4 regions of the Rhizobium sp. BR 314 genome follow, and region 1 is predicted to be linked to each of the others. Evidence: predicted binding sites of a transcription regulator. Region 1 holds the regulator's gene; each other region holds the start of a gene.
The links. Region 1 encodes PhoB, which activates phosphate uptake and scavenging genes when phosphate is short. Its sites were predicted from a motif close to TGTCATNNANCTGTCAT; they were not measured.

Region 1 (5,335 bases):
GGCACCTGATCGAAGCCCGGAGCCTTTGGGCCGAAACCTTCGATGTACTTTTCCTGACCACCGGCTGCGATCGTCGCGATGGTGCGGCCGTGGAAGGCGCCCTCGAAAGTGATCACATGAAACTTCTCGGGATGCCCCTTGGCGAAGTGATAGCGCCGCGCCGTCTTGATGGCGCATTCCAGCGCCTCCGCGCCGGAATTCGTGAAGAACACCTTGTCGGCGAAGGTGACATCCGTCAGCCGCTTCGACAGCTTTTCCTGACCGGGCACTTCATAGAGGTTCGACAGGTGCCACACCTTGTCTACCTGCGCCTTCAGTTCGGCCACAAGATGGGGATGGGCATGGCCAAGCGAATTGACCGCCACACCAGCTGCGAAATCGAGGTAGCGTTCGCCACTTTCCGTCACCAGCCAGACGCCCTCGCCTCGCTCGAACCGCAGCGGAGCACGCAGGTATGTATCATAAAGCGGCGCGGTCTCGGCCATGGCCATATCTCCTCGATCACAACTTTAAGGACCAATCGCTTCCGCTTGATGAAACGGGTCCGAAAAAATCAAAAATGCCGCCTTGCGGCGGCCTGGGCACTATTGATGTTTTGCACCGCGATGTCAACAAAACTGGCGATTTAGCAAGTGCGAGAAAGCGCTTGCGCGCAAATGGATCGCGTTCGGCACGGCATATTGCAGAAATGCCACGCCGGGGCAGCAAGTTGGGGAAAACCCCGAAATCGATTCCTCAAGATTCTCGCGACTCTTGTCACGGAGTCAGCCTCACACTAGGTTAAAAAGCAATTGCTAGACTGCATGCGGCGGAACTAGTCACCACAATTTTAAAGCGTTTCGTGCCTCGATCCCATGCGAGGCAATGGTGAAGGATTCTGCCACCGGAAACGCGACAGCGGAGACAGGGCATGAATTGGACAGACGAACGCGTCGAGAAGCTGAAAAAGCTATGGTCCGAAGGGTTGAGCGCCAGCCAGATCGCGGCGCAACTGGGTGGCGTGAGCCGTAATGCCGTCATCGGCAAGGTGCATCGCCTGAACCTTCCCGGCCGAGCGAAGGCGGGTGGCACGGCGACGGCTGCTCGCACGCCGAAGCGCACTGCCTCGGCGCCAAGGGCTCCGGCTTACACCTCGCGCGTCGCGACCCGTACGGTTGCCCGCCAGCAGGGTGCAACCATGCTGAAGGAAGAGATCGAGGTCGATGCGGTCAACGAGATCACCTACCGTCCCGCGGCCAATGTCGTCGTTCCGATTTCGCGCCGCCTCGGCCTGACGGAACTGACGGAACGCACCTGCAAGTGGCCCGTCGGTGATCCGTTGAAGGACGATTTCCACTTCTGCGGCAATGACAGCCCGGATTCCTCGCCGTACTGCACCTATCATCAGCGCATGGCCTACCAGCCGGTGCATGATCGCCGTCGCAACAACGGCTAAGCAGCGAATTCAAGAATTCAGACAACGAAACGGGCCCCTCGAGGCCCGTTTTCTGTTTCCGCCGCAATGTTGATGCCTGAGCGGTTGACCGCTCAGGCCTCCATGGAATAGCCCGCGCCGCGAACGGTGCGGATGACATCCTGCATATTGGAGAAGTTTAGCGCCTTGCGCAGGCGGCCGACATGAACGTCGACGGTGCGTTCGTCGACATAGATATCGTGCCCCCAGACGCCGTCCAGCAGCTGCGAGCGGGAGAAGACGCGGCCCGGCGAGGACATCAGGAATTCCAGCAGACGGAATTCCGTCGGACCCAGCCGCACTTCGCGGCTCTTGCGATGAACGCGATGGGTTTCGCGGTCCAGCTCGATATCGCCGCAACGCAGCACCGTAGAGAGAACCTCCGGACGGGCACGCCGTAGCATCGCCTTGACGCGCGCCATCAGCTCCGGCGTCGAGAACGGCTTGACGACGTAATCGTCCGCGCCGGTGGAAAGGCCGCGCACGCGCTCGCTTTCCTCGCCGCGGGCCGTCAACATGATAATCGGCAGGCGCTCCGTCTCCGGCCGCATACGCAGCCGGCGGCAAAGCTCGATGCCGGACACGCCGGGGAGCATCCAGTCGAGGATCAGAAGATCGGGGATGCGCTCCTGGAGACGCAACTCGGCTTCATCGCCTCTGAGGATCGTGTCGACCTCGAAGCCTTCGGCCTCAAGATTATAGCGCAGCAGAACGCTCAGCGCTTCCTCGTCTTCTACAACAGCAACTCTCGGAACCATGCGCCTTTGGTCTCCTTTCTTCTCTTCCAGATTATTCCGTCACCGCGCCAACGGTGTTTGCAGTGTCGTCCTTCGGACGTTCGCCTTCCGGCTGTGCGCCTGTCGCCATGTAATAGATCGTCTCGGCGATATTGGTGGCATGGTCGCCGATGCGCTCGATGTTCTTGGCGCAGAAGAGAAGATGCGTGCAGGTGGTGATGTTGCGCGGATCTTCCATCATGTAGGTCAGCATCTCGCGAAAGAGCGAGGTGTACATCGCGTCGATTTCCTCGTCGCGTTCGCGGATCGAAACAGCCTTGTCTGGCGACCGCGTGGCGTAGACGTCAAGGACTTCCTTGAGCTGGCCGAGCGCCAGTTCGGAAAGATGTTCGATGCCGCGGGCAAGCTTCCGCGGAACTCCGGTGCCCTGCACGGCGATGACGCGCTTTGCCGTGTTCTTGCCAAGGTCGCCGACACGCTCCAGATCGGAGGCGATGCGGATGGAACCCATGATCTCGCGCAGGTCAGCCGCCATCGGCTGACGACGTGCGATGGTGACGATCGCCTTGTCGCCGACTTCGCGTTCGGCATGGTCGAGAACGACGTCGTCGGAGATGACCTTCTGTGCGAGAGCGGCATCGCTATGAACCAATGCGCGAACGCTGTCGCTGACCATCTGTTCGGCCAGACCGCCCATTTCGGCAATACGGCGCGTCAGGAACTTCAGGTCTTCGTCATAGGCAGAGAGAATGTGAGTGGAGACCATTTTTCTTTCCTTAAGGTGAACTGTGTGAAGGGAGCCGCGCACCTGACATCATCAACCAAAACGGCCCATGATGTAATCCTGCGTGCGGAAATCGTCGGGATTGGTGAACATCTTATCGGTGTCGTTCTCCTCGACCAGATGGCCGAGATGGAACATTGCGGTGCGCTGTGAAACGCGGGCAGCCTGCTGCATGGAATGCGTCACGATAACGATCGTAAAATTCTCCCGCAGCTCGTGAATGAGATCCTCGACTTTTGCCGTCGCAATCGGATCGAGCGCCGAACAGGGCTCGTCCATCAGGATCACCTCCGGGCTGACTGCAACGGCGCGCGCGATGCACAGGCGCTGCTGCTGTCCGCCAGAAAGGCTGGTGCCGGCATCGTGGAGCCGGTCCTTCACTTCGCCCCAGAGACCAGCCTTCTGCAGGCTGGTTTCGACGATGTGCTCGAGATCGGCCTTCGAACGATGCAGGCCGTGTATGCGCGGACCATAGGCGACGTTCTCGTAGATCGATTTCGGAAACGGATTGGGCTTCTGGAAGACCATGCCGACGCGCGCGCGCAGCTCCACCACATCGATACTGTTGTCGTAGACATCCTGATCGTCGAGCGTGATCTTGCCGGTGATACGGCAGGTCTCGATCGTATCGTTCATGCGGTTGAGGCAACGCAGGAAGGTGGACTTGCCGCAGCCAGACGGGCCGATCAACGCCGTGACCGTATTGGCGCGGATATTCAGATTGACGTCGAAGAGCGCGCGCTTTTCGCCGTAGTAGACCGAAACGTCCTGGCCGATCATCTTGTAGGGGATCGTCATCATCTTCTTGGCCAATGCTCGTTCGCTTCCGGCTTCCGTCATCATGTTCATTTCGTGCTCCTCCCCTACCAGCGCCGCTCGAAGCGACGGCGCAGCAGGATTGCCCCGATATTCATCGCAACGAGGAAGAAGAGCAGGACGATGATGGCCCCGGAGGTTCTCTCAACGAAGGCACGCTCCGCTTCGCTCGCCCACATGTAGATCTGCACCGGCAGCGCCGTCGAAGGATCGAGCGGCGAAGCGGGATAATTGGCGACGAAGGCGACCATGCCGATCAGAAGCAGCGGCGCCGTCTCCCCGAGCGCATGGGCAAGCCCAAGGATCGTGCCAGTCAAAATACCGGGCATGGCGAGCGGCAGGACATGGTGGAAGACCATCTGCATGCGCGACGCGCCGAGGCCAAGTGCGGCACTGCGGATCGATGGCGGTACCGCGCGCAGCGCCGAGCGCGTGGCGATGATGATCATCGGCAGCGTCATCAGGCTCAACACGAGACCGCCGACCAGCGAGGCCGAGCGCGGCAGTCCCATCATGTTGATGAAGACCGAGAGGCCGAGCAGGCCGTATACGATCGATGGCACGGCTGCGAGGTTGTTGATGTTGACCTCTATCAGATCCGTAAGCCGATTTTTCGGTGCAAATTCCTCGAGATAGATCGAAGCGGCGACGCCGACGGGCAAGGCGAGCACAAGCACGGTCAACATCAGATAGAGCGAGCCGATCAGGGCAACACCGAGGCCTGCAGCTTCCGGCCGGCTCGAATTGCCTGAAAGGAACAGGCCGCTGTTGAAGGCCTTGTAGAGTGCGCCGCTATCGCGGAGCTGCTTCATCCATGCGACCTGCCGATCCGACACCTTGCGGTCCTTCTCGTCGGCCGTCAAATCGATCTGCCCCTTGTTGGCGGAGTCGATATTCGCGCTGGCAAGAAGCACCACGTTTGCGGTCGTGCCGATGATAGCGGGGTTGGCAACGACCTTGTCGCGCAGTGCGATCCGGGCGCTGTCCGACACCATGGCCGTCGCCTCGCGAACGAGCGCGCGATTGGCGGGATCAATACCAAGCATCTTCACCACTGCGTCACGCACAAGTACGGGATAATTGGCCGATATCAGCACCTTGGGATCGCTGGAACGCTTGCCCGTTGGATCGATGACTTTCTCGGAGAACTCGATCGGCAAGACGAGTGATGTCTGGACGAAAGCCGTATAGCCGTTGCGGACCACGGTCGACACCAGGATAGCGAGGAAGACGACGCCGAAAATGACGGCGGCAATTCCATAGGCGCGAAAGCGGCGCTCGGCGGCATAGCGCCTGGCGATGCCGATATCGCGACGCACCGGGGCGTCGGGTGCAAGCCCGCGCGGATTTTTCTGTGACGAGGAGGACACGATATCGCTCATTCGTACTGCTCCCGGTATCGGCGGACGATATAGAGCGCATAGACGTTCAGGCAGAGCGTCACGCAGAACAGAGTGATGCCGAGCGCGAAGGCGACGAGCGTCTGCGGCGAGGTGAACTCCAGATCGCCGGTCAGCTGGTTGACGATCTTTACCGTCACCGTCG
Region 2 (5,335 bases), on a different contig from region 1:
ACAGATCGCAGGCCTTGGCCGCAGGGACGAGGTTGGTCAGATGGCGGCAGCAGTCTCTGTATTTCGCGACAATGCGCTTGAACGTATTCGATTGGAGCAGGAAGCTGCCGCAGGGCGAAGCCTCTCTGAACGGGAAAGACTGGAACGTGAGGCGCAGAAGGCCAAGGACGCGGCCGATACCCAATTCGCCGTTGATGGGCTGGCGAGCGGCTTGTCTGAGCTTTCGAATGGCAACATGGTCTATCGCATCGAGAAGCCTTTCGTCGCCCACCTCGATCAGCTGAGGACGAACTTCAACGCGTCGATGGCAAAGCTTGAGGAGACGCTGCGCGCGGTCGGTCAGGGCGGTCAAGCGATCGCAGCCGGCGCCAGCCAAATCCGCTCCGCGGCCGACGATCTTTCGAAACGCACGGAGCAGCAAGCGGCCTCGGTAGAGGAGACCGCTGCGGCACTCGAGGAAATCACCACCACGGTCAAGGATTCCACCCGCCGGGCGGAAGAGGCGAGCTCGTTGGTCGGGCGAGCCCGCGTCGGCGCCGAAAAGTCCGGCGAAGTCATGCGCGAGGCGATCGCCGCCATGGAGGCCATCTCGAAATCGTCGAGCGAGATCAGCAACATCATCGGCGTCATCGACGATATCGCCTTCCAGACAAATCTGCTCGCTCTCAATGCAGGGGTTGAAGCAGCACGAGCTGGCGAAGCCGGCAAGGGATTTGCCGTCGTTGCTCAGGAAGTGCGTGAGCTTGCCCAGCGTTCGGCAAAGGCTGCCAAGGAAATCAAGGCACTGATTTCGACGTCCGGCCAGCAGGTCGACAGCGGCGTGGATCTCGTGTCGCGAACTGGGCAGTCGCTTCAGCAGATCGTCAAGGAAGTCGAAGATATCGATCGCAATGTCCGTGCGATCGTCGAGGCCGCGCGTGAGCAGGCAACCGGATTGCAGGAGATCAACACTGCGGTCAACACCATCGATCAGGGCACGCAGCAGAATGCAGCCATGGTCGAGGAGTCCACGGCTGCGAGCTACAGCCTGTCCAAAGAAGTCACTGCCTTGAACGAGCTGCTTGGACAGTTCGCGCTCAATGGCGGCCGCGGCCAGTCACGACCCGCAATGGCGACGGAGCAGTCGAAAGCCGCCGCTTCGCCGGCGCGTTCGCTGCGGTCACGTATCGCCGGTGCGTTTACGGGCTCGGGCGGCGCGACTGCCGCTGCGGCCTCCTCATGGGAAGAGTTTTGATGCCGGACATGTGCAATTGCCAATAAGCAATTGATAACAAGAAGTTTAATGACCGCGGCTTTGCAAGTCGCGGTCATTTTCGTTCATCGTCGCTTCTGCTTGCTTACCTGAAAAGCTGCATGCCCCAATAGGAAAGTGCAGAGATCGCTGCTGCCGCCGGCAGTGTAATGATCCAGGCGATCACGATATTGCCCGCGATACCCCAGCGTACCGCCGAAACGCGACGAGCGGCACCAACACCAATGATGGCGCCGGTGATGGTGTGGGTGGTGGATACCGGTATGCCAAGCCAGGTCGCGGCAAAGAGCGTCAGCGCGCCGCCAGTCTCCGCGCAGAATCCCTGCATCGGATTGAGACGGGTAATCTTCGAGCCCATCGTGTGCACGATCCGCCATCCGCCAAACAGTGTACCGAGCGCCATGGCTGTCTGGCAGGAAAGCACGACCCATAGCGGAACATGGAAGGAACCTCCGCCATATCCTTGGGAATAAAGGAGAATGGCGATGATGCCCATGGTCTTTTGCGCATCGTTGCCGCCGTGTCCCAGCGAATAGAGCGACGCCGAGAAGAACTGCAGGATGCGGAATGTGCTGTCGACAGCAAAGGGTGTCTGTCGCACGAATAGCCAAGTCACGATCAGGACGAGGAATAGCGCCAGGATAAAACCGATCAAGGGTGACATCACGATAGCGCCGGCCGTCTTGAAGACACCGAGCCAGACGATCGAGCTTACGCCGACCTTGGCGAGGCCGGCGCCGATCAACCCGCCGACCAGCGCATGCGACGAGCTGGAGGGTATCCCAAATATCCAGGTGACGATGTTCCAGACGATCGCTCCCAGCAGTGCGGCGAAGATGACGGAGGCATCGACGATGCTCGGATCGATAATGCCGGTTCCGAGCGTCTCGGCCACATGCAGCCCGAAAAAGAGGAAAGCGATGAAGTTGAAGAACGCTGCCCACAGGACCGCATATTGCGGCCGCAGGACACGGGTCGACACGATGGTAGCGATGGAATTTGCTGCATCATGAAGCCCGTTCAGAAAGTCGAAGAACAAGGCAGTGGCGATGATCCCTATCAGCAAGGGAAAGGCGAGGGTGGCCTCCATCAGACGCTCTCGAGCACGATGCCGTTGATCTCATTGGCGACGTCCTCGAAGCGGTCGACAACCTTCTCCAGTTCGCCGTATATCTCGCTGCCGATGATAAAGGCCATGGCATTGGAGGCGCCGTAATTGCGGAACAGATTCTTCAGTCCCTGGTCGTGGAGTTCGTCGGCGCGACCCTCCACCTTGACGATCTCTTCCGTGAGATTGGCAAGCTTGGAGGCATTGGGGCCCATGCGATCGAGAAGAGGAACGGCCTCGGCGACGAGATGCGCGGCTCTGACGATCACTTCGCCCATCTGCTGCATGCCGGGATCGAAGCTTTTCTGCTCGAACAACCGGATGGTTTTCACCGTCTTGTGCATCATGTCGATGGCGTCATCCATGGACATGATGAGATCCTTGATGTCGCCGCGGTCGAATGGCGTGATGAAGCTGCGCCGCACCGCAAGCAGCACATCGCGCGTGATGCCGTCAGCCTGATTTTCAAGCTCTATGATCCGCCGGCCTTTCGCGTCGATGTCCTTGCCGGCCAAAAGTTCGTTCAGGGCTTCAGCAGCGCCGACGATCGTGCGCGAGTGCTGCGCGAAGAGATCGAAAAAACGATCCTCGCGCGGCATGAGTTTGCGAAACCAGCCTAACATCAAAACTCCATGCATTTATTGTCATGAAACCGTCATAATTGACGGAGCGCGGCTTGGAAAGTCGCGTGTTCTCGATGTTCTGTGGGTAGAGCTAACGGCTGTTTAGGTAATCAGTCGAGTAGAAGGGGCAGCAATTGATCCCCCTGGCGCTGAATTTCCGTCAGGTAGGGCGTATCCGACAGGACGAAATGCGTGATGCCCAGCTCTCTGTATTTGCGCAGCGAGCGGGCAACCTCTTCTGCCGACCCAACCAGCCATGTGGTCCCGGCGCCGCCGCCACCGAATTTGCCCGGTGCGGTGTAAAGGTTATCGTCGAGTACATCGCCGCGTGCATTGAGGTCGAACAAGCGTCTCTGTCCGACTGCAATGGACTGCCGGTGATCATGCCAGCCTGCGCCGTTATCTTCAGCCATCCCGGCGACTTTTGCTTCGGCGTCCGCCCACGCTTGTGCGCTGGTCTCGCGCACGAGCGTGGTGATGCGCAAGCCGAATTCCAGCGGAGCGAGATTGCGATCGAGCGCCTTGCTCAGCGACTTCAAGCGCTCGATCCGTTCGCGTACGCCATCAAGCGGCTCACCCCAGAAGAGCTGAACGTCCGCCTCGGTGGCCGCCACGCTTTCGGCCGCCTCCGAAGCGCCGCCGAAATAGAGCTTGGGGTGCCTGCGCTCGCCGCGAGCCTGAATCCGCGGCGCTGCCGTTGATTCGGCAACGCGGAAGTGTTCACCCTCATAAGTAACGTTCTCTTCGGTCCAAAGCTTGCGAACCAGCCGCATGAATTCCCGGGTGCGGGTATATCGCTGCGCTTGATCTCCCTCGCTGTCGCCATAAGCGGCGAGATTGTCCTTGCCGGAGACTATGTTGACGCGCACGCGGCCGCCGCTCAGCTGATCCAATGTGGCGGCCGCGGATGCGAATTGTGCAGGCCGCCAATAGCCGGGGCGAATGGCGATCAACGGCTCGAAGCTTGTGGTTCTTGTGGTAAGAGCGGTGGCAACGGTGAAGGTATCAGGCCGCCCCCAGCCGGTGCCGATCAGCGCGCCTTTCCAGCCATGCTCTTCCAGCGCCTTGGCGTGGTTCGTCAACGTTTCCAGGCTGTTGTGGCTTTCGACTGTGGAGTCGCCTCGATGGCCGGGCTTCGTGTCATTGGGAATGTACCAGAGAAATTCGCTGCTGCTCATGACCATGCCTGCATGTATTGGATGGGAAGGTATCGCCGCGACGGAGATGGGTGACACCCGTCCATCATGCGCTCAGAGTTTGCCCTTCCACGGAACGAGAACTGCTTCGAGAATGCGGATCGTCGCCGTGAAGGCAAAGGCGCAAAGGGCGATTATGCCGATGCCGACGAAGACGACGTCGGTTGCAAGGAATTGTGATGCCGACATGATCATGAAACCGATGCCGCGCGTCGAGGCGATGAGTTCCGCCGCCACCAGCGTTCCCCAGCCAATACCGAAGGCAATTCGGACCCCGGTCAGGATCTCCGGCAAGGCCGAAGGCAGAACGATGGAAAGGAAGAGCTGCAGCCGGCTTGCACCGAGCGAACGCGCTGCATTGACACGCTCGAGAGGAAGCGAGCGCACACCGGCCTGAGCGGACAGGCAGATCGGCGCAAACATGGCGAGTACCAGCAGGGTGATCTTGGAGGTTTCGCCGATGCCGAGCCAGATGATCATCAGCGGCAGGTAAGAAAGTGGAGGCAGCGGCCAGTAGAATTCGATCGGCGTATCCAGAATTCCCTTCGCCCAGCGGCTAAGGCCCATCAGCAGGCCGACGGGAATGCCGATCCCGATCGCAATCGCCGCCGCGACGATGATGCGAAACAGGCTTGCGATTATGTGTTCCGAGAGTGATGCGCCAGCATAGCCATCGCGGTAGATGACGCTGATTTGCGTCAGGACTTCGTCGGGCCGCGGGAGAAAGAGATGAGAGACCAGGCCGAGCTTGGAGACTAACCACCAGGCGCCCAAAAAGACAATTCCGGTTACGAGGCTGATCGCGATTGTCGGCTTCGCACCGACGCTGAATCCGGGCATGCGAACCAGCTTTGCTTTTACTTCCGGCGAACGGACAGAAACGGGGCGAGTGCCAGTAATGTCGGTCATGCCGCGCTCCTGATATTGTCTGCATTGTGAAGGATCGCGCGAATTTCCTCTCTGAGTTCGGCAAATTCGCGGGAAGTGGTGATCGACCGCGCATCGCCGTGGGCGGCCAGACGATGCACGAAATCGAGATTGAAGCGGGCGACGACCCGGCCCGGTCGCGGCGACATCACCAGCACCTCGGTGCCGAGAAACAGGGCCTCTTCGATCGAATGGGTAATGAAGAAGATCCGCTTGTTGGTTCTGGCCC
Region 3 (5,335 bases), on a different contig from region 1:
GGAAGCCGTCCTGGGTGATGAAGTCGTTGTCGTTGGCGACGAATAGGAAGTAGTCATCCGGCAGCTTCGGGTCCTGGACGCTAGCGAGCGACATGGCTTCCCATTTTTCCGAGAGATTGTTGCGATCGTTCGGAGCGCCGTTGTGTAGGCCGAAGCGGGCGAGATCGGCAGCATCGTTGATGTCGATGAACTGGCTGAGGACAGCCGGCTTGACTGAAGGGTCGAGAACGCCCTTCGGAGCGACAGCCGTATCGCCGTCGAACTTGCCGCCGGCAATGTCGGTGGCGGCGGACACATCGACGGCGACGATGCTACGATAGATCGACTTTTCGCCCTTCTGGCCGTAGCCGTTGTTGCTGTCGCGAGCGAGCATCAGGAAGCTTGTCGGTGAAAGTGCTACGATTTCGCTCTGGGCGGCGACGGCCGTCTTGCCCTTGTCATTGGTGAAGACCGGCAAGGGCACGACATATTCATGCACCAGTTTCAGATGGCCGAGATCGGTAGTCTCGTAAACCAAGGCGCGTGTGTTCTGGCGCGTCGAGCTGGAATCGCCGCCATCCTGGCGCGTCGCGGACTGGAGCACCGCAATCAGGAACTTGCCGTCCGGGGTCAGTGACATGCCCTCGAAGCCCTGGTTATTCTGGCGTCCGCTCGTCGGGTCCTTCGGATCGGGAGCGGATTCGCCGGGGCCTGGATTGTTCGAGGAGAAGTTCACGGTGCCCTTGCGTATCGGCAGAAACGCGGCCGGCGGGGCCGTGGCCGAAATCATCCGCCCGTCCGCCGAGAAGCGGTAGATGTAGGGTCCGTATTCATCGCTGATGAACATCGAGCCATCGGGCAGCCGGGCAACGGCTTCGTTGTCGAGCGAGATCTTGCCGTTCGGCGCTTGCGGCAAAAATGGCATGGCACCTTCCGGATTACGAACGCCGTTTGCCGGATCGAGGCCGGTGGTGTCGTTGCCCTTGTTGTCCTTCAGCAGCAGCGTGTCAGCGAGCTTAGCTTCGACACCCAACTGCTCCTTGCCGGCTGGTGGTGTCGCGCCGGGAGCAACCGGTGTCAGCTTGATATCGATGGTGTTGAGACGCGCGCGATAATCGTTGGTGCCGGCAACATTGTAGCCGCGATCCGGCAATAGCCACAGCGAGCCCTTGTAGGTGCCATCGGCGTTGCGGGTCCAGCTCTTGGTATCGATCGACATGCCCGAACCGGAACCAAAGGTTTCGCCGAACTTGTCGCGCTGATCGGCAGGGATGCGGCCAATGGCGACGCGCCCCTTGTTGATGATCGCCACGCCGCCGACGGTTACGGACGTATCGGCGAGGGCTGCCACCGGAGCCATGAAAACGACTGTGGCAAGCGTTGCCGATAACAACGACAAGCTTGTCGAACGCGTATATCTCAAAACAATATCCTCCGGATGAAAATCTTCTGGAGACAATGGCGTCTATCTTCGGCCCAGTCTAAGACCCGGATCGAAGTGCATTTGCTCGGCACAGAGGCTTCAAGCCATCAGTGATGAAATGCATTCTATCGCTCGTCCCCAACGAGGATCTAAGGCGTCAACATGATATGCGCATGACAGCTCGCGCAATGCGCGAAGCTTGCCAACCGCCCGCCGCTAGAAAGCAGCCTAGCAGTAGTCCGGCAAGACTGTGGGGCGGTTTCGCGTCCGAAACTGCTTGAAAACAATGAGATCGAGCATTCTCGCGGCTATGCCCAAAACGGAAATGCGTTAGGTCAGCGACTTCACTGGAATGGGTGTCGGCAACAGGCCTTTGGCCGCCACAAGTGCGTCCTTATACTCCGGTGCAACCAGGCCGCCTGATATCAGAAGCTTGGCGCCATCCTCCGGGCTCATGTCGAGCACGGTGATCTTTTCGCGGGGAACGAAAACCAGAAAGCCAGCCGTCGGCACCGGCGTCGGCGGCAGGAAGACCGCCACCATATCCTTGCCCATGGCATCGAACTTCGAGGCGATCTCGCCTCTGGCATCCGTCGAAATAAACACCATCGACCACAAGCCGGGGCTTGGATATTCTATAAGCCCGACCTTCTTGAAGGAGGTGCCCTGCTCTTTCAGCACCGTTTCGAAGATCTGCTTGACGCTCTTGTAGATCGTCCGCACGAGGGGCACGCGATTGACGATCGACTCGCCGAAACGGACGATGCTTTGACCGATCAGGTTCTTGGCAAGGAACCCCACCAGCGTGATGAAGATCATCGCAATCACCAGCCCGGTGCCGGGAACTGCGAAGTTCAGATAGCTTTCCGGATCATAGCGCGCGGGGATGTATGGTCGCACCCAGCTATCCGCCCAATGAACGACTGACCATGTCAGCCAAAGCGTTATGGCTATGGGTGCGCAAATAATCAGGCCGGCCAGAAAATTGTTTCTGATCCGCGTCGGTACGGACGCTTTGATGAGTTTTTCAGTCATTCGCCGTTCGAAAACTCCGTTCCGTCACCTACCGCTATCGGCCAAGTCCTCCCCACCTCTCCTCTAAGGAAAGTGCCAGAAATCCATGCGGCATACAACCCGGCAGTCATGCCGCCGGGCTTGACGGAGATGCGGCTCACGACGACGTGATGCCGGGTGACAACAGGAGCGGAACTCTACTCCACCGTCACCGACTTGGCGAGATTTCGCGGCTGGTCGACATCGGTGCCCATAAAGACAGCGGTGTGATAGGCAAGCAGCTGAATCGGCAGCGAGAAGATGATCGGGGAGATGATCTCGTCCACCAAGGGCAGAACGATCGTCGCCATCGTCGGCAGCGTGGACGCTGCAGCACCCTTTTCGTCGGTAATGAAGATGATTCGTCCGCCGCGTGCTGCCACTTCCTGCATGTTGGAAACCGTCTTGTCGAAGAAGCGGTCATGGGGAGCGATGACGATGACGGGCATGTTCTCGTCGATCAGGGCGATCGGTCCATGCTTGAGTTCGCCGGCTGCGTAACCCTCTGCATGGATATAGGAGATTTCCTTCAGCTTCAGCGCGCCTTCCAGAGCGAGCGGGAAGCTGGTGCCGCGACCGAGATAGAGCACGTCCTTGAACTTCGAAATCTCACGCGAAAGGCTTTCCATCTGCGGCTGAATGAGATTGAGGACATTGGCCATGATGCGTGGCATCTCAATAAGATGATGCACTAGCTCCTTCTCATCCTCGGCACTGATAGTGCCGCGAGCGACACCGGCGCCGATCGCCAGCGATGCAAGAACGGCCAGCTGGCAAGTGAAGGCCTTCGTCGAGGCAACGCCGATTTCCGGGCCGGCCATGATCGGGAAAACCGCGTCGGATTCACGCGCGATGGTCGATTCCTTGACGTTGACAACAGCGCCGATTTTCAGGCCATGATCACGGCAATAGCGCAGCGATGCCAGCGTATCGGCCGTCTCGCCGGACTGTGAAATGAACAGCGCAGCCTGCGAAGACTGCAGCGGCATTTCGCGATAGCGGAATTCGGAGGCGACATCGATTTCGACCGGCAGGCGCGCATAGCGCTCGAACAAATATTTGCCGATCAGGCCAGCAAGATAAGCGGTGCCGCAGGCGGAGATCGCCAGACCCGACACTTTCCCGAAGTCGATAGCCGACACGCCGGGATGCACGCGATGGCTGGCGAAATCGACGTAATGGCTGAGAGCGTGGGAGATGACCTCCGGCTGCTCGTAGATTTCCTTTTCCATGAAGTGGCGGTGATTGCCCTTGTCTACTACGTATGCAGTCGCCTGGGAAATCTGCCGCGGCCGCTTCACTTCCTTGCCGTTGAAATCGAGAATGGTTGCGCCGCTATGCGTGACGATGGCGCAATCGCCGTCAACGAGATAGGTGATCTCATTGGTAAACGGCGCAAGCGCAATAGCATCCGAACCGAGGAACATTTCGCCCCTGCCGTGACCGACGGCAAGCGGCGGGCCTGAGCGTGCCGCCATCAGCGTGCCCGGATCGTTCTGGAACATGACGGCCAGCGCATAGGCGCCGGTGACGCGGTTCAGCATCTTCAGCATGGCAGCGCGCGGGTCGAGGCCATCGCGGATGTAATTCGCCAGGAGATGCGCCACGACTTCGGTATCCGTTTGCGACGAGAATACCCTGCCCTCAGCCTTCAATTCTTCGCGCAATTCCGAAAAGTTCTCGATGATGCCGTTGTGGACGACGGCGACGCCTTCGACGAAATGCGGATGCGCATTGGTTTCGTTCGGAACACCATGGGTTGCCCAGCGTGTATGGGCGATGCCGGTCGTGCCCGGCAGCGGATCCGTTTCCAGGCGCTTTTCCAGATTGAAAAGCTTTCCTTCCGCACGGCGGCGATCCATCACGCCGTCATGGATGGTCGCAACGCCAGCGGAATCATAACCGCGATATTCGAGGCGGCGCAGCGCGTCCACCAAGCGATCCGCCACCGGCTTCGTTCCGACAATCCCTACAATACCGCACATACAACTCTCCGTCTGACCTCAGATTTGAGGGCAAGTCCTACCTGTTCCTAGAATTTTCTCAATTGGCATAACGGTCACTTTCGATTTCGTACCATTACGCGAAAAACGTAGAGCTAGAGGCTACCGCCACCCTTCTTTGCTGCCTTGATGGCCAGAGCTCGCTCGCGGATGAGCTTGGCTCGCTCCGGCTTTACTTCCTGACGAGCCCGTCCGAAGGCCAGGGCATCGGCAGGAACGTCATCGGTGATGACACTGCCGGAGGCGATATAAGCACCATCGCCGATGCGAATAGGCGCCACAAGCGATGAGTTGGATCCGACGAACGCATTCGCACCGATGTGAGTCTCGTGCTTGTTGACCCCATCATAATTGCAGGTGATCGTGCCCGCGCCGATGTTGCTGTGAGCACCGATCGTCGCATCGCCGATATAGGCCAGATGGTTGACCTTGGCGCCTTCGGCGATCTTGGCGTTCTTGACTTCGCAGAAATTGCCGACCTTGGCGCCGGCGGCGAGATCGGCCCCAGGGCGCAAGCGCGCAAACGGCCCGACCGTGGCCCCAGCACTGACATGCGCACCCTCAATATGCGAGAAGGCATGAATGATCGCTCCGCCATCGATGATGGCGCCAGGACCGAATACGACATTCGGCTCGATTAGTGCATCCTGGCCGATGACGGTGTCGTAGGCCAGGAACACGGTCTCCGGCGCAATCATGGTGACGCCCGACAGCATGAGTTCGTGGCGCCGACGCTCCTGCCAGAGGCGCTCGATGAAGGCGAGCTCGGCGCGATTGTTGCAGCCGGTCATCTCGACTTCCGGCGCATCGACGGCCACGGCGCGGCCGCCGAGCGAACGCGCGATTTCGACAAGATCGGTCAGGTAATATTCGCCCT
Region 4 (5,335 bases), on a different contig from region 1:
ATGACCGTAACGAGCACGATGGCGGCGATCACGATCCCCTGCGTACCAAGCGCGATTGCCAGCAAGAGGCTGCGGGCATCGCCCAATGTCGCATAGAGCCTTGTCAGTACTTCGCCGGGAAAGACACCGAGCGTGGCTCCCGTTCGATATTCCTGCCGAAGCCGGTAAGCATCGGCAATCGTTTTCGGTTTGACGAGAACGGCCGGCAAACCGGGCGCCTGCGCATCGAACTGCTCGTCTAGCGGCGCATCGGCATCCACTTGGCCATGCGCGTGGCCATGGTCACGGTCGTGACCTTGATCTTGCGCTCCGGCTCGATGTGGCTCTGCCTCATCGTGCTCGTGGTCATGATGCTCCTGCCCATGCATGCCGTGCAATTGCCAGACGGCGCGGATCGGCACGAGGATCGCCCGATCCCAGGCTGTGCCCGTCGGCCCCATGCGGCCGGTAACCTTGTAGGCAATCGCCGTATGGGTTTCGCCGCCGGTTTCGGCCGTGCCGTGCATTGGCTTGATTGCAGCCCCGACCGACAAGCTAACATCCGAACCGACGACCGCCTCGCCGAGACGCGCGAAAAGCACGCCCTGTGTCAGAGACGGTGACAACGCTGAAATCAGCTTCGTCGTGGTGCCGACGATCGGGAAGCCATAGGCGGAATCGCCGAAGCCAACGGGCGCCGCCAGTTCGACACGCGGATCACCGGCGAGGCGCGCGAGAACGGCGCCTTCCATCAGCGGCAACGGTGCAGGCTGCAGAAACACGGCAGAGAGCGCCAGCTGGGTCTCGCTTCCGGCCGCTCCGACAAGCAGGTCGAACTTCTCGGCGGCCCGCGCACTTCCAAGACGGACAGCGCGTTCCTGAAGTGTCACGGTAACGCTCAGCGCAATCGACAAGGCGATCAGCACCACGACGGCAAGTGCCCCGCTCCAGAAGCGGCGCAGATCGGCGAGAATGAAAGTCATCATTGCGCGGCAACCTCTCGGCTTTCTTCCTCGATGCGACCGCTTTTCAGTTTGATCCGGCGCCCGAGACGCTCTGCAAGCGCGTCGTCATGCGTAACGACGATGAGTGTCGCTCCCTCTTCAGCGGCAAGCTTCAGCAGAAGCTCCGCAACCTCGCTCCCCGCCTGACGATCGAGACTCGCCGTCGGCTCGTCCGCAATCACGACGCCCGGACGCTGCAAAAGGGCGCGCGCAACGGCAATGCGCTGCATCTCTCCCCGCGACATGGTTTCAATCCTCTGCGACGAACGGACAATGCCTGTCGCAGCCAGCAGGTAGGAGGCGCGGTCGCGCTCGGCCGATGTCAGACGGCGGGAGAGGCGAACTGGAAGCACCACATTCTCGAAAGCGGAAAGGCCTGGGAACAGATGAAAATCCTGCATGACGAGGCCGATGTTGCGGGCGCGGAACGCATCGCGCTTTCCAGAGGAAAGACGCGCCATCTCATGGTCGTTCCAGCGAATATTCCCCCGCGTGATGGTCTCGAGGCCGGTTATGGCATTGACGAAGGTACTCTTGCCGGAGCCCGAAGCGCCGGTGATCGCAAGCCGGCCACCCGCCGGCAGGTGAAACCTTTCGATGGCCAGCACGGGCTCGGCCAAACCTAGAAACTGCATTTCAAGCGCGGAAATATCGAGTGCAAGCATAAGCGTCAGACAGTCCTGAAAGATGCTTCCCTAAGGCGCAATTGGCTGATGAAGCCGGTTTCCGGATCCGTCCACGAGCCGAACTCCAACACGCCCCGCGCCACGATCGGCGCGTTGTATTGCACGAAGGTCTGCTTGGCCGAGAGATAGACCACCATGATATTGTCTGGCCAATCGGCATCGGACGAGCAGAATGGGCAAAGCGACATCGGAATTTCCGTCAGCACGAAGAAGGCAGCCTCGGCCTTCAACGGCGGCGCCATGAAGCCGCTGATCGCGACATCCTTTCCCCTCAACTGCTTCACCTTGTCGGAGAATTCGAGACCAAGCGGTCCGAAACTCTTGTAGAGCTCCCCAAAGCCCAGCTTTTCGGCGGCCTTCAGGCTGATGGCAGGTCCCATCATCGGCAGCACGGCAGCGGCGGTCAGCAATGCCCGGCGGCTGATGCCCGCGGTCTTTTTCTGAGACAAGAGAACCCCCATAAACTGTCGAGGGACAGGCGGCCTTTGTGCCGCCTGTCCCAATTCGCCGATATCGGCAGGCTTACATCTTCTTCTCGGCGCCGAACGCGAAGGTGTCGGCCAGCACGCGATAGACGTCGCTCTGTTCCATGTAGCCGCGGAAACCGTCGGCACCGGGGCCGGCAGCCTGGAGAACGATATCGTCTACAGCATGAACGCCGCTATCTTCATCCTTCGGAAGGTTGCCCTGAACGAAGACGGCACCGGGCACGTCCTTGTAAGCCTCGTTCGCAACATATTCCTTCTTCTCGTTCTGGATTGCCGGGACGAACGGGCCGTCGAGCTTCGGACGGAAGGTCTCGTAGTGATCCGGGCCGTTGTTGGCGGCGAGGAACAGGCGGCGGGAAACGTCGACGCGATCCGGATAGCCATCGCCATCCTTGTCTTCGTAGTTCGGGAAGCCAGCGGCAGCATAAGTGCCGACCTTCTCGCGCATTTCCGTACCCGGCTTGTTATCGTCGACGGTGCCGATGATGGAGACGCCGTGCGTATGATCGCCGGTGACGACGACGAGCGTATCCGGGTTCTTGGCCTGGAATTCGCGCGCAACAGCTACGGCCTTGTCGAACTCGATCGTGTCAAATAAGGCGCGATCCCAGTCGAGCGGATGGCTCATCTTGTCGATGGATGCGCCTTCGACCATCAGGAAGAAGCCTTCCGGGTTCTTAGCGAGCTTGTCGAGCGCAACCTTGGTCATGTCGACGAGGCCCGGCTGGTTCGGGAACTTGTCGACGGTGCCCTTCTTGAGGAACTCGCGATCGAGCGTCACATCGAGGTTGCCGGTGTGGAAGAGCCCGAGCAGCTTGTCCTGGTTGGAGCCGGCGGCAGTAGCCAGTTCGTTCTTGTCGGTGGCAACGGCGTAGCCGGCATCCTTGAAGAGCGCGATATAGTCCTTGTCGTCCTTGCGCTTGGAACCGGGTACGCTCTTGGCCAGGAAGTAGGCCGAGCCGCCGCCGAGCAGGACGTCCGGCTTGACGTCGTACATCATGCCAACGATCTCAGCCTTGTCGCCGCGCTTGCGGGTGTGGGAGACGAGCGCTGCCGGCGTCGCGTCTTCGACTTCGGCAGTGGTTACGATGCCGAGCGACTTCTTGCCGGTGCGGCGCAGTGCTTCACCGATAGTTTCGACCTTCGGATCATCAAGGCTCGCCGGCGTACGGTCGGCGTAGACGCCGAGCGCGTTTACGGCGGACTTGTGACCGGTCATGTAGGCCGACATGGTGTTGGCGCTGTCGGTCGCGATGGCGGAGGTCGAGGAAGTGCCGATGAAGGCGACCGGCGGAACGTCGTCCATGGCGAGACGGCCGTTGGCCTTGCCTTCGGTCATGCCTTTGGACATGATGCGGGCGCCGGTGCGATGCGCAACAGACAAACCGTCGCCTAGCAGGAAGATGATGTTTTTGGCCTTGGGCGCGGCCGACGTACCGTAGACTTCCCAGTTGACCGACTTCTTCTCGTCGCCAGCTGCAACCTCAACCTTGTACTGGCCGGGCTTGGCGATCTTGATGCCGCGCAGGATCAGTGCCGATCCGAGGACCTTGTCCTCCGCGCCCTTTTCCTCGGCGACGAAATTGGCCGTCTTGCCAAATACGGCGTCGTAGCTCTCGCCGTTGATCGTGACTTTCACGTCTTCCGGCTTGACGACCTTGCTGAATTCAACCTTGAAATCAAAGGGCGAGCCGACCAGTACCGTTGCCCGGTCCAACGGATAGATCGTCGTGGCATTGGCCGCCCCCGACAGCACGGTCGCCGCCAGCATGGAAAGAAGAAGTCTACGCATTGAATACCCCCGCGTCTTGGTTACTTCCTCCTCTCCCTTATAAAAGCCGTATGACAATCGCATAAAAAAGAGCGACTTTCTGCAACCAGCAATTCCAGATGGGAACTCGCTAAGGAATGCTGATTGTATGGTCAGCACCTAAAATGGCGGAATGAATCGACAATTGCTGCCGACCATGTGACGACAGCAGATACGCCTGAGATCCTTCACTCAGGCTTCGCGCGGTCCGGATGCGCGGCCTGAAAGCCAGACAGTTTGGCGCATCTGCCGTCGATCTCGACAATGCGCCCGAGGTCGGTCAGATCAACTCCCCAGCGGCGAGCATTATAGACTTGAGGGACGAGGCAGATATCCGCCATGGTCGGCGTATCACCATAACTGAAGGCGTCGTCAAACTTGCGCAACATATGCTCGAGCTTGCGAAGCCCATCGGCGATGAAATGCCTCATCCATTCTTCGCGAGCCTCTGCCCTTTCTGTCATGGTCGCGACATAGGCTGCGACGTGCATATTGCAAATGGGATGAATGTCCATGGCGATTGCGTAGGCAAGCGCCCGCACATGCTGGCGGTCTGCAATACCGGCCGGCAATAGCCTGCGCTCCGGCCGAAGCTCTGCCAGATATTCGATGATGGAGAGCGACTGCGTCATCACCTGCCCATCGATCACCAGCGTCGGAACAAAGCCCTGCGGGTTAAGCTCCAGATATTCGGCACTCTTTTGCTTGCCTTCCAGCAGGTTGATCGGCACTGTCCTGTAGCCGATCCCGAGCATGTTGAGCGCGATGCGAACACGATAGCTCGCCGATGACCTCCAGTAGTCGTAAAGAACGACGTCGTTCATCGCGGCTAAGGTCCTTCGTATTTCTGCACGGCCTGTTCGATCGCACCGAAGATCGAATGGCCGGCACGATCAAGCATTTCGATGCGAACTTGATCGCCGAAGCGCATGAAGGGCGTCTGCGCAGCTCCGGTCTCGATCGTCTCGATCATGCGGATCTCGGCTATGCAGGAATAGCCGTCGCCACCATTTTCGACCGGCCTGCCCGGCCCGCCATCAAGCTTGTTGGACACAGTCCCCGAGCCGATGATCGTACCGGCAACAAGGTTGCGGGTCTTGGCCGCATGCGCAACCAGTTGCCCGAAATCAAATGTCATGTCGACGCCGGCATTCGCCCTGCCGAAGAGCTTGCCGTTCAGCACGACGCGCAGCGGCAGGTGCAGCTTGCCGCCATCCCATGCGTCTCCCAACTCGTTGGGCGTAACCGCGACCGGGGAGAAAGTTGAGGCCGGCTTCGACTGGAAGAAGCCGAAACCCTTTGCCAGTTCCTGCGGGATCAGGCCGCGCAGCGACACGTCGTTGACGAGCATCACCAGGCGGATTGCCT

Region 2: QD461_RS12020 (DUF47 domain-containing protein) is a predicted target of PhoB. The motif match lies at 3,003-3,019, and genes of this name have one in related genera.
Region 3: QD461_RS31715 (esterase-like activity of phytase family protein) is a predicted target of PhoB. The motif match lies at 1,565-1,581, and genes of this name have one in related genera.
Region 4: QD461_RS09255 (alkaline phosphatase) is a predicted target of PhoB. The motif match lies at 3,989-4,005, and genes of this name have one in related genera.

What each region holds. Positions count from the first base shown of each region.
Region 1 is NZ_JARWLA010000019.1:42,649-47,983, forward strand. Features, by position in the region: gene QD461_RS21880 (aspartate aminotransferase family protein) at 1-485, opposite strand, end outside; gene QD461_RS21885 (GcrA family cell cycle regulator) at 911-1,435, shown strand; gene phoB (phosphate regulon transcriptional regulator PhoB) at 1,528-2,211, opposite strand; gene phoU (phosphate signaling complex protein PhoU) at 2,243-2,956, opposite strand; gene pstB (phosphate ABC transporter ATP-binding protein PstB) at 3,008-3,823, opposite strand; gene pstA (phosphate ABC transporter permease PstA) at 3,838-5,172, opposite strand; gene pstC (phosphate ABC transporter permease subunit PstC) at 5,169-5,335, opposite strand, start outside.
Region 2 is NZ_JARWLA010000007.1:52,973-58,307, reverse strand. Features, by position in the region: gene QD461_RS12030 (methyl-accepting chemotaxis protein) at 1-1,234, shown strand, start outside; gene QD461_RS12025 (anion permease) at 1,338-2,342, opposite strand; gene QD461_RS12020 (DUF47 domain-containing protein) at 2,342-2,983, opposite strand; gene QD461_RS12015 (LLM class flavin-dependent oxidoreductase) at 3,094-4,161, opposite strand; gene QD461_RS12010 (ABC transporter permease subunit) at 4,234-5,088, opposite strand; gene QD461_RS12005 (taurine ABC transporter ATP-binding protein) at 5,085-5,335, opposite strand, start outside.
Region 3 is NZ_JARWLA010000042.1:2,185-7,519, reverse strand. Features, by position in the region: gene QD461_RS31715 (esterase-like activity of phytase family protein) at 1-1,402, opposite strand, end outside; gene QD461_RS31710 (DUF502 domain-containing protein) at 1,733-2,437, opposite strand; gene glmS (glutamine--fructose-6-phosphate transaminase (isomerizing)) at 2,614-4,440, opposite strand; gene glmU (bifunctional UDP-N-acetylglucosamine diphosphorylase/glucosamine-1-phosphate N-acetyltransferase GlmU) at 4,554-5,335, opposite strand, start outside.
Region 4 is NZ_JARWLA010000005.1:109,447-114,781, reverse strand. Features, by position in the region: gene QD461_RS09270 (FtsX-like permease family protein) at 1-965, opposite strand, end outside; gene QD461_RS09265 (ABC transporter ATP-binding protein) at 962-1,648, opposite strand; gene QD461_RS09260 (hypothetical protein) at 1,654-2,130, opposite strand; gene QD461_RS09255 (alkaline phosphatase) at 2,192-3,949, opposite strand; gene maiA (maleylacetoacetate isomerase) at 4,156-4,791, opposite strand; gene QD461_RS09245 (fumarylacetoacetate hydrolase family protein) at 4,797-5,335, opposite strand, start outside.